One region of the Enterobacter sp. DVT3837 genome, then DNA from elsewhere that is predicted to be linked to it. Evidence: predicted binding sites of a transcription regulator. Region 1 holds the regulator's gene; the other holds the start of a gene.
The links. The regulator PurR, encoded in region 1, represses purine synthesis genes. The targets are predictions, from matches to a motif close to CANGCAAACGTTTGCNTG.

Region 1 (7,970 bases):
AATCTGGCGAACGGACGGTAAACAGCCATTCGGAAAGATGTATTTGTTGATCCACGGGTCAACGTTGTTATCGGTTCGCTTAGAGCCGATGGTATGCAGCAGGAAGATGCCGTCCGGTTTCAAATTACGATCCACCACGTCAAAATAGGTGTTGTAGTTCTTCGGTCCCACGTGCTCGAACATACCCACCGAAACGATACGGTCAAACTGTTCGTTAAGATCGCGGTAATCCTGTAGCCGGATATCCACATCGAGACCCTGGCAGCGTTCCCGTGCCATCTTTTGCTGTTCAGCTGAAATAGTGACACCCACCACGCTGACGCCGTAGTGCTTCGCCATAAACCAGGCCAGCCCACCCCAGCCGCAGCCGATATCCAGCACGCGCATTCCGGGTTCTAACTTCAGTTTCTCGCTAATTAGATGCAGCTTAGCCTGTTGAGCCTCTTCCAGCGTCGAAGCCTCTTTCCAGTAAGCGCAGGAATATTGCATGAAGGGGTCAAGCATACGGTTGAACAGGTCGTTGCCGAGATCGTAATGCTCTTTGCCGACGATCCACGCGCGTTTTTTACTTTGCAGATTAAACAGCCGGGCAGAGGCGACGCGCAGTGTGTCTTTCAGATTGCGGGGGAGTTGATTTTCCAGACCGGCACGCAACACGCTGGAGAAGAAGATATCCAGCCGTTCGCACTCCCACCAGCCGTCCATATAGCTTTCCCCCAGGCCTAACGAACCCTCCCGCAACACGCGCTTAAAAAAGTCGGGATGTTTAACCTGGGGATCGGCTGGCGACGATCCATTGATAGTGATGCCTGCTCGACCTAACAGTTCACTGACGATCCGGGACCAGTTATCGTCCGGAACGCTGACTTCTTCTATACACGATGAACTCATAGCTTCTCCATCACCCTGTGTGATCAGAACCTTCAAACAGCGTAGACGCTTTTTTTGGTTTGTGAGAAATCTCACGGTAAATACCGCGAGGCTAATATCCGACGTAGAACAGAGGAAGGGAGATAACCCTTGCCGAAATGCCTTCCATGGTAAAACGGGAGCACTCCGGCTCCCGTTAACACTTAATATTTATCGTATTTAATCGAACCAAATTTAGTATAGGCCTCAAAATTTGGTGATTCAATAAAAAATTCTTAGCAACCTAATCACTGGAAGTTAACATAATTTCCGGCGCGATTACGCATGCGATGTTTCAACCGGCGTGCTGTTATTCAGCTCACGCTGTGCGGAAGCCTGCATACGGTAGCCCACAAAGGCCAGCACAACGGTCACCAGCATCACGGTAGTGGTGGTCAGGAGCGGTGTGGCAATCAGCGCAGAGACCACCAGGCTTGCCAGGAAGCACAGACCCAACTGCAGGGTGTTCTGCAGCGCAGCCGCGCGACCCGTCGCCTGCGGGAACGGACGTAATGCCTGCGCCACAACGATAGGGTAGATTGCCCCGTTAGCAACGGCCATCACGCAGAATGGCATTAAAATTTCTACCAGACCGGTGCCAGGGATAAAACCAACGGCCCATGTCCTGATAACGCTCAATGCATACAGCACCAGCAGCCACGGCAGCATCTGCTGACCTTCCCATTTCTGCAGCGCCGCACGACAGCCGTACCCACCCACCAGGAATGCGATGGTTTGCGGGACATAGCTCAGGCCGATCGCCGCCGGGCTGTACCCCATATCGTGCAGAATAAATGGCGAACCGGTCAGCCACGCGAAGAAACTCGCCGAGCAGGCGGCATAAATCAGGACATTACCGCGATACGCTTTGGCACTCAGCAAAGAGGTAAAGGTAATGGGCTTCGCATCCGCATGTGCCTCTTTTTTATGCGCTGGTTTGAGCGCGAATGCCGGCAGCATAAGTACCAGTGTGATGGCAAACAACGTGGCAAAGATAGCCTGCCACTCGAAATGCACCAGGATCCAGCTGCCCAGCAGCGGGGCGAGGGCAGGTGAAAGCCCTACCAGCGGCATAATGGTGGCGAAAATCCGGTTGGTGCGGTTGGCTGGGTAGTAGTCGGTAACAAGGGCCTGCCAGGTCACCGCTGCTGCACAGACGCCGACGGCCTGCACAAAGCGCAGCACCAGCAGCCAGGTTGCATCGCGTACCCATAACATACCCAGACAGCCGACGGCAAAAATGCCAAGTCCCAGCAACAGTACTGGTTTACGGCCAAAACGATCTGATAGCGGCCCCCAAAGTAGCTGCGCGAAGGCGAAACCGGCGAGGAACAAACTCAGGCTGGCGCTGATGGCCGCTGCAGGGGTTTGCAAATCTTCCTGCATGGCGGCGAAAGCCGGCAGGTACATATCAGTGGCCAAAAAGCCCAGCACGCTTAAGCCGCCGAGCCAGACTAAAAAACCTTTCCTGGGTTGCATTGTTTTATTCTCCTGAGGAGGCAGGTATACATTGGCGCTGAGTGTAGGGAGTGCAAAGCCGCTTGTGAAACGCTAATATTTGGCGTGTGCATTCAAATTTTTTGCAGGCAGAAAATGTGGTCAGATTATTCTCTTGAAGTGGTCGATGCTGTCGCGCGTAACGGCAGTTTCAGTGGAGCGGCGCAGGAGTTACACCGCGTGCCTTCAGCTATCAGCTATACAGTACGTCAGCTCGAGGAGTGGCTGGCGGTTCCGCTGTTTGAACGGCGACATCGTGATGTGGAATTAACGCCCGCCGGCGCGTGGTTTTTGAAAGAAGGACGTTCTGTCATCAAAAAAATGCAGATCACCCGCGAACAGTGTCAGCAGATCGCTAACGGCTGGCGGGGGCATATTTCCATCGCGGTGGATAATATCGTCAAACCCGAGCGTACCCGGCAAATGATTGTCGACTTCTATCGTCATTTTTCTGACGTCGAATTGCGGGTCTCGCAGGAGGTGTTTAACGGCGTCTGGGATGCGCTGGCGGACGGCAGGGCAGAGATGGCGATCGGGGCCACGCAGGCGATTCCGGTTGGGGGACGTTATGCGTTTCGCGATATGGGGATGCTGAGCTGGAAATGCGTGGTGGCAAGCGATCATCCGCTGGCGGCTCTGGAAGGCCCCTTGAGCGACGATACGCTACGCAACTGGCCATCGCTGGTGCTGGAGGATACGTCCCGTTCATTACCCAAGCGTATCACCTGGCTTCTGGATAACCAGCGGCGGGTGGTTGCACCCGACTGGGAATCGTCGGCGACGTGCCTCAGTGCTGGCTTGTGCGTTGCGATGGTGCCCGTTCATTTTGCGCGGCCGCGAATTGACACCGGAGAGTGGGTTGAGTTGACGCTAGAGAACCCGTTCCCGGATGCGGCCTGTTGCCTCACCTGGCAACAAAATGATGTCTCGCCAGCGATGGCCTGGCTGCTGGATTATCTGGGAGACAGCGAAACGCTAAACCGGGAATGGCTACGGGAGCCAGCTTAACTGGCCCCGTGAAGAGATTACCGGCGGTAGTCGCGGAACGGACCATCCGCAACGGAGCGGCGTTCAATAAGACGCGGGTGAACTTCAATGGACTGTGACTCTTCTCGTTTGTTGACGATCCTGTCCATCAGCATATTAAAGGCGGTTTCACCCAGTGAGTCTTTCGGCTGGTGAATGGTCGTTAATGCCGGCGTAAAGAAGCGCGCGTTACGCACGTTGTCATACCCGATCACAGAAATATCCTGCGGTACACGCAGACCCAGCTCATCGGCAGCACAGAGGGCACCCATTGCCATGATGTCGCCCCCGCAGAAAACGGCGGTCGGACGGTGCTGCTGGGAGACGATCTGCTGCATCGCGCGGTAGCCCGACTCCGGTTCGAAGTCGCCCTGCACGATCCAGTTTTCCGGAACGGTGATCAGCGCTTCTTCCATCGCTTTCATAAACCCAGCCAGACGACCTGCACCGGTATTGCGCTCCAGTGGACCCGGGATCACACCGATCTCGCGGTGACCGCGTTCTATCAGATAACGACCCGCCATATAACCGCCTTCAAAGGCGTTATCGATAACGGAATCGGTGAAGTCCGCGCGGGCTTCACCCCAGTCCATCACCACCATTGGGATATGGCGATACTCTTCCAGCATGGACAGCACAGTTTCCGGATACTCGGAACACATCACCAGCAGGCCATCAACGCGCTTTTGCGCCATCATCGACAGGTAGGCGCGCTGTTTTTCAATGCTGTTCCACGCGTTGCCCAGAATCAGGGTATAGCCTTTTTGAAAACAGTTTTTCTCAACCGCTTCAATGATCTCGGCAAAATAGGCCGCTTCACTGCTGGTCGCCAGCAAACCAATAGACTTGGTGTGATTAACCTTGAGGCTACGCGCAACCGCACTTGGCGAATAGTGCAGTTCTTTGATCGCTGCCCAGACGGCGTTGCGCGTCTCTTCCGCCACAAAGCGGGTTTTGTTAATTACATGTGATACGGTTGTAGTGGAAACGTTTGCGCGTTTTGCTACATCTTTAATTGTTGCCATTAAATGTCACTCCAGACCATATCCTAAACTCCTGAAAAAATTGAAGGTAAACGTTTGCCTTCTCTCACCCTTATCGCGCAATTTTGAATTGCGACACGCCGGGAAAACGACACAGGACGTCAGGAGGGGGTCAATGGCCGGTACGCTAATAAATTTAGCGTGGAATTTTGTCCTATCTTGATGAAAAGGGGAAGAGGTAAAGTGGTTATCCGTTTAAATCCAGGAAGATTTTTGACGTAAATTGTGCAAAAATGAGCAAGCTCACTTTTCGTGGGGGGATTAAAAGGAGAAAAATTGATGAGTTCCGATCTGAAGTTTTCGCTGTTCACCACCGTTATTGTGCTGGCTTTGATTGTCGCAGCGGGTCTGACGGCCGCACTGCACTGATTTACGCGGAGGGAGAGCCTTCTCCCTCCCGATTCCCCTGATTGTTACTTCTCTGGCAAAAATCTTTTGCCATTTTGTTAACTTCTCATTTTTTGTGATTGATGTCATGCTTTCCGCTTCTTTGTTCTGTGTCACCTCATGACACGGCATCCGGAGTTGACGTATGAAAATCAATTTTCCCCTGCTGGCCCTGGCGATTGGCGCTTTTGGGATTGGCACCACTGAATTCTCCCCGATGGGTTTACTGCCTGTTATTGCCAGAGGCGTGGATGTCTCGATCCCTGCCGCAGGGATGTTAATCAGCGCCTACGCTATCGGCGTGATGGTCGGGGCGCCGCTGATGACGCTTCTGCTTTCGCATCGCGCGCGCCGCAATGCGCTGATTTTCCTGATGGCGATTTTCACCCTGGGCAACGTGCTTTCCGCCATTTCGCCGGACTACACCACATTGATGCTGTCCCGCATTCTGACCAGCCTTAACCACGGCGCGTTCTTTGGGCTGGGGTCGGTCGTAGCCGCAAGCGTGGTGCCAAAACACAAGCAGGCGAGTGCCGTGGCAACCATGTTTATGGGACTAACGATTGCCAACATCGGCGGGGTGCCTGCGGCAACCTGGCTGGGTGAAGCGATCGGCTGGCGTATGTCTTTCCTGGCGACGGCCGGTCTCGGTGTGATCGCGATGGTGGCACTGTTCTTCTCCCTGCCGAAAGGCAGCGCGGGGGAACGTCCTGACGTGCGCAAAGAGTTGTCTGTGCTGGTACGCCCGCAGGTGCTCTCGGCATTGCTGACGACCGTGTTGGGGGCAGGGGCGATGTTTACCCTCTATACCTACATTTCTCCCGTGCTTCACGACATCACTCACGCGACACCGATCTTTATCACTGCGATGCTGGTGTTGATTGGCGTGGGCTTCTCGATTGGTAACTATCTGGGTGGGAAATTTGCCGACCGTTCCGTGAGCGGGACGTTGAAGGGCTTCTTAACCCTGCTGATTGTCATCATGATTGCTATTCCGTGGCTGGCACGTAATGAGTTCGGAGCAGCCATTGCGATGGTCGTCTGGGGAGCTGCCACCTTTGCTGTGGTTCCACCGCTGCAAATGCGCGTGATGCGTGTCGCCCATGAGGCGCCGGGTCTTTCGTCTTCAGTGAATATTGGCGCGTTCAATCTCGGTAATGCGCTCGGTGCAGCCGCCGGTGGCGCGGTTATTTCCGGGGGGCTGGGATACAGTTTTGTACCGGTGATGGGGGCGATTATTGCCGCGCTTGGTCTGCTGTTGGTGATGATGTCCGGTCGTAAGCAGCCAGAAACAGTCTGCGCTGCTGAATAAGCAAAAAAACGCAGAAGGGCGAACCCTTCTGCGTGTCTCTTATGCGGCGAAGTTCTTCGCCACAAACTCCCAGTTAACCAGTGCCCAGAAGTGCTCCAGGTAGTTCGGGCGCGCGTTACGGTAATCAATGTAGTAAGCGTGTTCCCAAACGTCCACGGTCATCAGCGGCTTAGCGCTGGTGGTCAGTGGGGTACCCGCGTTAGAGGTGGAAACGATAGCCAGTTTGCCATCGGCTTCTTTTACCAGCCACGTCCAGCCAGAACCGAAGTTCTTGATAGCTGCATCGGTAAATTTCGCTTTGAAATCCGCGAAGCTGCCAAAGGCGGCGTTGATGGCGGTAGCCAGTTCACCGGCAGGTTCGCCACCGGCGTTTGGCGCCAGGCAGTGCCAGTAGAAGGTGTGGTTCCACACCTGAGCTGCGTTGTTGAATACGCCCCCCTCAGAGCTTCGGACGATCTCTTCCAGCGTTTTGCCTTCAAAATCGGTGCCCTTGATCAGGTTGTTCAGGTTGGTGACGTACGTCTGGTGATGCTTGCCGTAGTGATATTCCAGGGTTTCCGCAGAAATGTGCGGTGCCAGGGCGTCTTTTGCATACGGTAGTGCAGGTAATTCGAACGACATTGCTTCTCTCCTTATTGTATTTTGTGTTGCCAATAACCACACAGACAACGAGGAGAGAATAGCAAATTGAAAGGGTATGCAAAAGAGGAACTTACCCTGCCGCGACGCGGCAGGGCAGGGATTAGCGAATGGTTTTAGGTGTCATGACGCGACGCGCGCCGACGTAGTGGCGAACCCAGTAGTCTTCACTCAGCGAGGTGATCTGAATATCCTGACCGCTGCGTGGTGACTGAATGAATTTTCCGTTACCGACATAGACACCGACGTGGTCAGCCGTGCCGCGACCCTGTGTACGGAAGAAGACCAGATCGCCGTTTTCCAGCTCACCACGGTCAACCGGAGAAGCATCGCGCAGGTGGTACATTTCATTGGCAGTACGTGGAATGCGGAACTTCACCAGATCTTTATAGGCGTAATAGACGAGGCCACTGCAGTCAAAACCGGTACGCGGTGAACTGCCACCCCAGTGATAAGGTTTGCCAATTTGCCCCATCAGTTTGTTCATCGCGGTTTTTTGCGCTTTCTGTACACGCACTTTATGCACTTCCGCTATTTTCGTGACCTTCGTGCATTTCGCCTTGTGGCCTTTACGCGTGATGCATTTTTCAGTCACGAGGTTGGCGGCAGTCTGCGAGGCTTTACTTTTGGATGTGTGAGCAGTGCGGGAAGATTTTGTTTTTGTCTTGCTTGAAGCGGTTTGTTTAGTCTGAGCAGTTGTTTTTTTCTTATCGTTCTTACTGGTGGTTTTTTTCTTACGTTCTGTGGCTTTCACCAGATGGTTCTTTTGCACAGCAGAATGCCGCGCCTGCTGAGAGGCGTTTGCCACTGGCGTGAAAGTGAGTGATGTAAACAGTAAAGCACAGAGCGTGATCGAGATTTTATTTATCCGCGCCACTGGGCAGTCCCCTGATAAATGCAGGTCATCTATAGTACCTGCGTATGATTTACAAAGCCCGTCGATTCTAATCCATAAAAACCCGAGAAGTTAATAGCATTTTTCAATCTACAATCGAGTTTCGTTAGCAAGTGCAAAAAAATTCATCGTTCTGTCGCACATTTGTTCACTCCCTAAGCAAAACCCTGAGTGCAGCAGGGTTAAACACCATTTGCAATGCAACTTTTCATGAGTCGCGGTAAAATAAATAAACGTGACAAAAATGTTATTTTCCGATGCC
Region 2 (7,970 bases), on a different contig from region 1:
TTCCTGATGGAAGTGGATATGGATACCGCGCTGGGCAAACTGCAGGAACAGAATATCGACAGCCTGCGTAGCGATCTGCGTGAAAAAGGCATCGCGTACACTACCGTACGTAAAGAAGATAACTACGGTATGAGCATCACGTTCCGCGACAGCGCGGCGCGCGATCAGGCTGTAACTTATCTGTCTCAGCGTCACCGCGATCTGGTGATCACCTCTTCAGGCAGCAACCAGCTGCGCGCGGTGATGACCGATGCGCGTCTGAGTGAAGCGCGTGAATACGCCGTTCAGCAGAACATCAACATTCTGCGTAACCGTGTAAACCAACTGGGTGTGGCTGAGCCTCTGGTACAGCGCCAGGGTGCTGACCGTATCGTGGTCGAACTGCCAGGTATCCAGGATACCGCACGTGCGAAAGAGATTCTGGGTGCGACCGCAACGCTGGAATTCCGTCTGGTTAACTCCAACGTTGATCAGTCCGCTGCCGCCGCAGGCCGTATTCCGGGTGACTCCGAAGTGAAACAGACCCGCGAAGGTCAGCCTGTTGTGCTGTACAAACGCGTGATCCTGACCGGTGACCACATCACTGACTCCACTTCCAGCCAGGACGAATACAACCAGCCGCAGGTTAACATCTCGCTGGATAGCGCGGGTGGTAACATCATGTCTAACTTCACCAAGGACAACATCGGTAAACCGATGGCGACCCTGTTCGTGGAGTACAAAGACAGCGGTAAGAAAGATGCCAATGGCCGTGCAGTGCTGGTGAAAGAGGAAGAGGTGATTAACATCGCCAATATCCAGTCTCGTCTGGGTAACAGCTTCCGTATTACCGGTATCAGCAACCCGAACGAAGCGCGTCAGCTCTCTCTGCTGCTGCGTGCCGGTGCGCTGATTGCACCAATTCAGATTGTTGAAGAACGTACCATTGGTCCTACTCTGGGTATGCAAAACATCCAGCAGGGTCTGGAAGCGTGTCTGGCCGGTCTGGTGGTCTCTATCCTGTTCATGATCTTCTTCTATAAGAAGTTTGGTCTTATTGCGACGTCCGCGCTGCTGGCTAACCTGGTGCTGATCATCGGCATCATGTCCCTGCTGCCGGGTGCGACGCTGACCATGCCGGGTATTGCGGGTATCGTTCTGACCCTTGCGGTGGCGGTCGACGCCAACGTACTGATCAACGAACGTATCAAAGAAGAGTTGAGCAACGGTCGCTCTGTGCAGCAGGCGATTGAAGAAGGCTATAAAGGCGCGTTCAGCTCCATCTTCGATGCGAACGTAACAACACTGATTAAGGTTCTTATCCTGTATGCAGTGGGTACTGGCGCGATCAAAGGCTTTGCGATTACTACCGGTATCGGTGTTGCAACGTCGATGTTTACCGCTATTGTCGGCACCCGTGCCATCGTGAACCTGCTGTACGGCGGCAAGCGCGTCAAAAAGCTGTCTATCTGAGGAGTGCGTTGTGGCACAGGAATATACTGTTGAACAATTAAACCACGGCCGTAAAGTCTGGGACTTTATGCGCTGGGACTACTGGGCCTTCGGCATTTCAGGTTTTCTGCTGATTCTGTCCATCGTTATTATGGGTGTGAAAGGCTTTAACTGGGGTCTTGATTTTACCGGCGGTACGGTAATTGAAATTTCCCTGGAAAAACCGATTGATATGGACCAGATGCGCGAATCGCTGCAGAAAGCGGGCTTTGAAGAGCCGCTGCTGCAAAACTTCGGCAGCAGCCGCGATATCATGGTGCGTATGCCGCCAGTGCATGATGCCAACGGCAGCCAGGAGCTGGGTAGCAAGGTTGTTAGCGTGATTAACGAAACAACCAGCCAGAATGCGACGGTTAAGCGTATTGAGTTTGTCGGCCCAAGCGTGGGTGCAGACCTTGCCCAAACCGGTGCAATGGCGCTGATGGTGGCGCTGATCTCCATCCTGATTTACGTTGGTTTCCGCTTCGAGTGGCGACTGGCGGCAGGTGTGGTTATCGCGCTGGCGCACGACGTGGTGATCACCATGGGCGTACTGTCTTTGTTCCACATTGAGATTGACCTGACGATCGTGGCATCGCTGATGTCCGTTATCGGTTACTCACTGAACGACAGTATCGTGGTATCTGACCGTATTCGTGAAAACTTCCGTAAGATCCGTCGCGGTACGCCGTACGAAATCTTTAACGTGTCGTTGACCCAGACGCTGCACCGTACCTTGATCACATCCGGTACAACCTTGATGGTTATCCTGATGCTGTATCTCTTCGGTGGTCCGGTGCTGGAAGGCTTCTCGCTGACCATGCTTATCGGTGTGACTATCGGTACGGCGTCTTCTATTTACGTCGCATCCGCACTGGCACTGAAACTCGGCATGAAGCGCGAGCACTTGCTCCAGCAGAAAGTCGAGAAAGAAGGGGCGGATCAGCCGTCAATTCTGCCGTAAGACGTTTATCGCGTTATCGAAATCCCGGTCTGATGACCGGGATTTTTTTTATCTGCTCCTGACAAACACTCCTGACAGTATGCTGTCAGGAGCCCTGTCGTAGACTCTTTTCGAACCCAAACAAACAGTCAGGAGGATGTATGAAAAGTGTAATTAACTGGTTTGAAATCCCGGTCACGGATATGGATCGCGCGATTACTTTTTATGAGCCAGTGATGCAGGTTTCGTTAAAACGCGAGAAAATGGACTGCGCTGAGCTGGCCGTTTTCCCGCATGAGGATCCGGGTACCGGCGGAGCGCTGGCAAAATTTGAGGGCATTGTGCCGTCTCACGAAGGCGCTATTATTTACCTGCATACTGGCAATCTGCCGGCCACGCTCGATCGTATCGTTACCGCAGGCGGTGAGTGTGTATTCGGCCCACTGGAATTACCTCGTGGCATTGGCACTATCGCATTGTTTACCGACAGTGAAGGTAATCGCGTCGGTCTCCATCAACCAGCCTGAGAGTTAACGAAAATATGACCCGACGCGCTGACCGTTTGTTTCAGATTGTGCAGATCCTGCGGGGCAGGCGTCTGACAACGGCAGCGCATCTGGCGGACAGGCTTGGCGTGTCTGAGCGGACGGTCTACCGCGATATCCGCGACTTGTCACTTTCCGGCGTGCCGGTGGAGGGCGAGGCGGGAAGCGGCTATCGGCTGATGTCGGGTTTTGATTTACCGCCGCTGATGCTGACAAACAAGGAGTCAGAGGCGCTGATGGTGGCGATTCGCCTGCTCAAAACCTGGGGAGGAGAATCGCTGTCGCGCGAACTGGAGTCGGCTCAGGAGAAGGTGTTAGCGATTCTGCCTGAGGAGAGTCGTCGAAAGGCGGAGCAGACGCGGATCTACGCCCCTGATTTTTGCATGCAAAGCCACTCCCGTAGCGATTTTGACATGATTCATCAGGCAATTTCCGCCCAGCGCGTGCTGGCGCTGCATTACCGTGATGAAGCCGGACAGCTCTCACAGCGTGAGGTTCAGCCGTTGGGATTGTTCTTCTGGGGGGAGCGCTGGCTGCTGGCGGCCTGGTGTGAACGGCGCGATGACTACCGCTGTTTCCGGCTCGACAGGTGTCTTAACATTGTGCAGACGGAGCGGCGGTTTAGCGAGAGTGCAGACAGGTCTCTGGCGGATTTTTTGCGGAAGGTTAAGCAGTAAAAAGCCAGCTCGTGAGCTGGCTTTTTGTCCGGCGGCTACCACAAGATTAGAAGTTGTAACCCACAACCAGGTAACCACCCCAACCGGTAGAACGAACGCTGAAGTCACCCTTACCGAAGTTCAGGCTGGCATCGTCGTTCCACTGGCCACCGTTGTGCCAGTAACGAGCAACAACAGAGTAGTGCCAGTGATCGTAGTTCAGAGCCAGGATGTGGCTGGAAGCGATAGAGTTGCTGGTACGAGCATGCTTCCCGTTGTTGTCATAGAAGTTATCGTCACCCAGATCTGAACCCCAGTCAAAGTTAGTGAAACCGATGTAGCTCAGATTACCGCCCCACAGCTGCGTCAGCGGTACAAAGTATTTCACTTTGAAACGGTATCCATCCCACTCGTTTTCGTTGGACGCACCGTAGTTCTGCCACTGGTATTTCGCGTAAATGTTCATGGACAGGCTCATCGGCAGACCCGTGTCGATGTCGGTACCCAGACCCATATACCAGGTGCTTTGTTCCTGAGAATCGTTGCGACCCATGTCATAGATGTAGTTGTTCGCGATGTACCACTCTTTGAACGGACCGAAGCTCAGATCGGTGCCGGTCAGTTTGTCGATGGAGAAGCGCGGTTCGATTTCCATGAACAGCGGGGAACCGTTGTTCCAGATACCTTTCGCATCGGTATTACCACCGAAGAACACCGGCAGATCCACGTAACCGTAGAAATCAAACCAGTCTTTCTTGGCGAATGCTTCGTACTCCAGGTAGGTATCGTTGCGGATCTGTGGTCCGAAACGGGTGTGGTAGCTGCCGACCACGTTAACGCTCTGGTGCCACCAGTCGGAGAGATATTGTGGTTTATCGTTTTCCGCTGCGTTAACAGTGAAAGAGGAGGAAAGTGCCAGCACGGTGCCGGCTGCAAGTAATGTTTTTTTCATAATCATGCCACTGATTGAAATTCCCTTCCGGGAGTGAAAAATGCGCGAATTGCGTTTCTAAATATTTCGTGTTTCTGCGGTGCCTATTATAGGAATCCCTGCTCACAAAAATATGTGTTGTTTCACATATCTCTCACACACGTAATCGATTGCGTTCACGTTTGCGTACTTTAAACGGCCGGGATTGTAGCGACAATCATTAATGTTGCCAATCCATACGAAATGTAAATGTTAGCGGAGTGACATTGCACTCCGCTGAAGGTGGGGCTACTGCACGGCGGGCTGGATATCGTGGATGCGGATAAAACCTAACTGGTCTGGCGTGAGTCCACTCAGCTGAAGCGGGATATCAACATCGCTGGGCGCCAGTATACTCGCGGGGGCGGTGAATAATTGGTTCTTTACATTCACTTCCTGGTAGCTCTCGGTTGTGCCCTGGATCTGGCCCCACTCGACGGTGCCACTGAAGGCTGGAAGGGGATCGTTGGATTCACCCTGGATGCGTAATGTTGCGCGAGTACCATCTGCATTCGCCGCAACGTTCACCAGTGACATTTTCAGCGTGCCAATCTGGCTGTTGAGTCGCGCAGGCGTATTGGCACCAGGCAGCAGATACACCCCGCTGCTGGATTTTGCGTTCAGCGCGTTTTGTTGGGTGATCTTCACCGTTTCTTTATTCAGCTTATCCATTGCCGTATTGAGCGTATTGACGCTTTGTTTCATCTGGCGAACTTCGGTTTGCTGTGCACAGGCGCTAAGGGTGAAGAGGCTCCCCACCAGCAAAATCTTCAGGTAACGTCTTGTCATTGCGTTTATTTCCTTGAAATAACGGATCCTCATTATGGTAGCCAGCATCCACCTGTCAGACATAGATCCTTTGTCTCAAAAAGCTCTTCCTTTGTTGTCAGGCCAGATCAGGGTAAAATGAAATAAGTTAACCAGATAACAGGGATACCGTATGCATTGCCCATTCTGCTCCGCTGTGGATACCAAAGTCATCGACTCTCGTCTTGTAGGCGAAGGGTCTTCCGTGCGCCGTCGTCGGCAGTGTCTGGTATGTAATGAACGTTTTACGACCTTTGAGGTTGCAGAGCTGGTTATGCCGCGCGTGGTAAAAAGTAACGACGTGCGAGAGCCGTTTAACGAAGAGAAGTTGCGCAGCGGAATGCTGAAGGCTCTGGAAAAACGTCCCGTCAGCGCGGACGACGTTGAAATGGCGTTAAACCACATTAAATCTTATCTTCGTGGTCTGGGTGAGCGTGAAGTGCCAAGCAAGATGATTGGCAACCTGGTGATGGAGCAGTTGAAAAAGCTCGATAAGGTCGCCTATATCCGCTTCGCTTCGGTCTACCGCAGTTTCGAAGATATCAAAGAGTTTGGCGAAGAGATCGCCCGCTTACAGGATTAAGCTCATGCAGGATGAGATTTACATGGCGCGAGCCATGAAGCTGGCGCAGCGCGGGCGTTTTACCACCCATCCCAACCCGAATGTCGGGTGCGTTATCGTCAAAGATGGCGAGATTGTGGGCGAAGGTTTTCACTATCGCGCGGGCGAGCCGCATGCTGAGGTGCACGCGTTGCGCATGGCTGGTGAGAAGGCGCGCGGTGCTACGGCCTACGTCACGCTGGAGCCCTGCAGCCATCACGGCCGTACGCCACCGTGCTGTGAAGCACTGATTGCGGCGGGTGTTTCACGCGTCGTCGCGTCAATGCAGGACCCGAACCCGCAGGTCGCCGGCCGCGGTTTGTATCGTCTGCAGCAGGAAGGGATTGACGTCAGCCATGGGCTGATGATGCAAGACGCGGAAGCGATCAATAAAGGCTTCCTCAAGCGCATGCGCACCGGGTTCCCGTATATCCAACTTAAGCTGGGTGCCTCTCTGGACGGTCGCACGGCAATGGCGAACGGTGAGAGCCAGTGGATCACCTCTCCGCAGGCAAGGCGCGATGTGCAACGTCTGCGTGCGCAAAGCCATGCTATCCTCACCAGCAGTGAAACCGTTCTGGCTGACGATCCCGCCATGACCGTGCGCTGGAACGAACTGAATGCCGATACCCAGGCGCTTTACCCCCAGGAGAACCTGCGTCAGCCGCTGCGTATTGTCATAGATAGCCAGAACCGCGTCACACCTGAACACCGCATTGTGCAGCAGCCCGGTGAAACCTGGATTGCGCGCACTAAAGAAGTTTCACGTGACTGGCCGGAAGGCGTGCGCAGCATCATGGTGCCGGAGCATAACGGGCATCTGGATCTCGTGGTGTTAATGATGTTACTTGGCAAACAACAGGTAAACAGCATCTGGGTAGAAGCGGGGCCAACGCTCGCCGGTGCGCTCTTACAGGCTGGGCTGGTGGATGAGCTGATTGTTTACGTTGCGCCTAAACTGTTGGGTAGCGACGCGCGTGGCCTGTTTGTGCTGCCCGGCCTTGAAAAACTGGCCGATGCACCACAACTCAAATTTAGCGAGATTCGTCCGGTGGGTCCGGATGTCTGCCTCCATTTAACGACAGCGTAATTGCTCCTGAAATAGGGAAGCAGTACGCAAAGTATTATGATAAAATCCGCCCCCCTGCGGGGCCAAATGAACCCGTAAAGGAAGAGTATGAACATTATTGAAGCTGCTGTAGCTACCCCGGACGCTCGCGTCGCCATCACCATTGCGCGTTTCAACAACTTCATCAACGACAGCCTGCTGGAAGGTGCCATTGACGCCCTGAAACGTATCGGCCAGGTTAAAGATGACAACATTACCGTTGTTTGGGTTCCAGGTGCTTACGAACTGCCACTGGCAGCAGGCGCGCTGGCAAAAACCGGTAAATACGACGCGGTGATTGCTCTGGGTACCGTTATTCGTGGCGGCACTGCGCACTTCGAATACGTTGCGGGCGGTGCAAGCAATGGTCTGGCACACGTTGCGCAGGATGCTGAAATTCCTGTCGCGTTTGGCGTGCTGACCACCGAAAGTATTGAACAAGCCATCGAACGTGCTGGCACTAAGGCCGGTAACAAAGGTGCAGAAGCTGCACTGACCGCGCTTGAAATGATCAATGTATTGAAAGCCATCAAGGCCTGATTTTTTTGTAAGGGGAATTCCGTGAAACCTGCTGCTCGTCGCCGCGCCCGTGAATGTGCCGTCCAGGCACTTTACTCCTGGCAGTTGTCCCAGAACGACATCGCTGATGTTGAATACCAGTTCCTGTCAGAACAGGACGTAAAAGACGTCGATGTTCTGTACTTCCGTGAACTGCTGTCGGGAGTGGCGACTAATAGCGCGTATCTCGATGGTCTGATGAAGCCCTACCTGTCCCGTCTGCTCGAAGAGCTGGGTCAGGTTGAAAAAGCAGTGTTGCGCATTGCGCTGTTTGAGCTGTCTAAACGTGATGATGTGCCGTATAAAGTGGCC

Region 2: AC0XWG_RS02060 (nucleoside-specific channel-forming protein Tsx) is a predicted target of PurR. The motif match lies at 4,705-4,722, and genes of this name have one in related genera.

Annotation. Positions count from the first base shown of each region.
Region 1 covers NZ_JBWDLA010000002.1:1,130,435-1,138,404, reverse strand. Annotated here, with positions in the region: gene cfa (cyclopropane fatty acyl phospholipid synthase) at 1-891, opposite strand, end outside; gene punC (purine nucleoside transporter PunC) at 1,189-2,388, opposite strand; gene punR (DNA-binding transcriptional activator PunR) at 2,503-3,414, shown strand; gene purR (HTH-type transcriptional repressor PurR) at 3,432-4,457, opposite strand; gene cydH (cytochrome bd-I oxidase subunit CydH) at 4,755-4,844, shown strand; gene AC0XWG_RS20350 (MFS transporter) at 5,008-6,174, shown strand; gene sodB (superoxide dismutase [Fe]) at 6,214-6,795, opposite strand; gene AC0XWG_RS20340 (C40 family peptidase) at 6,917-7,690, opposite strand.
Region 2 covers NZ_JBWDLA010000001.1:431,772-439,741, reverse strand. Annotated here, with positions in the region: gene secD (protein translocase subunit SecD) at 1-1,452, shown strand, start outside; gene secF (protein translocase subunit SecF) at 1,463-2,434, shown strand; gene AC0XWG_RS02070 (VOC family protein) at 2,575-2,940, shown strand; gene AC0XWG_RS02065 (helix-turn-helix transcriptional regulator) at 2,955-3,635, shown strand; gene AC0XWG_RS02060 (nucleoside-specific channel-forming protein Tsx) at 3,682-4,566, opposite strand; gene AC0XWG_RS02055 (SadB/YajI family lipoprotein) at 4,834-5,373, opposite strand; gene nrdR (transcriptional regulator NrdR) at 5,525-5,974, shown strand; gene ribD (bifunctional diaminohydroxyphosphoribosylaminopyrimidine deaminase/5-amino-6-(5-phosphoribosylamino)uracil reductase RibD) at 5,979-7,082, shown strand; gene ribH (6,7-dimethyl-8-ribityllumazine synthase) at 7,170-7,640, shown strand; gene nusB (transcription antitermination factor NusB) at 7,662-7,970, shown strand, end outside.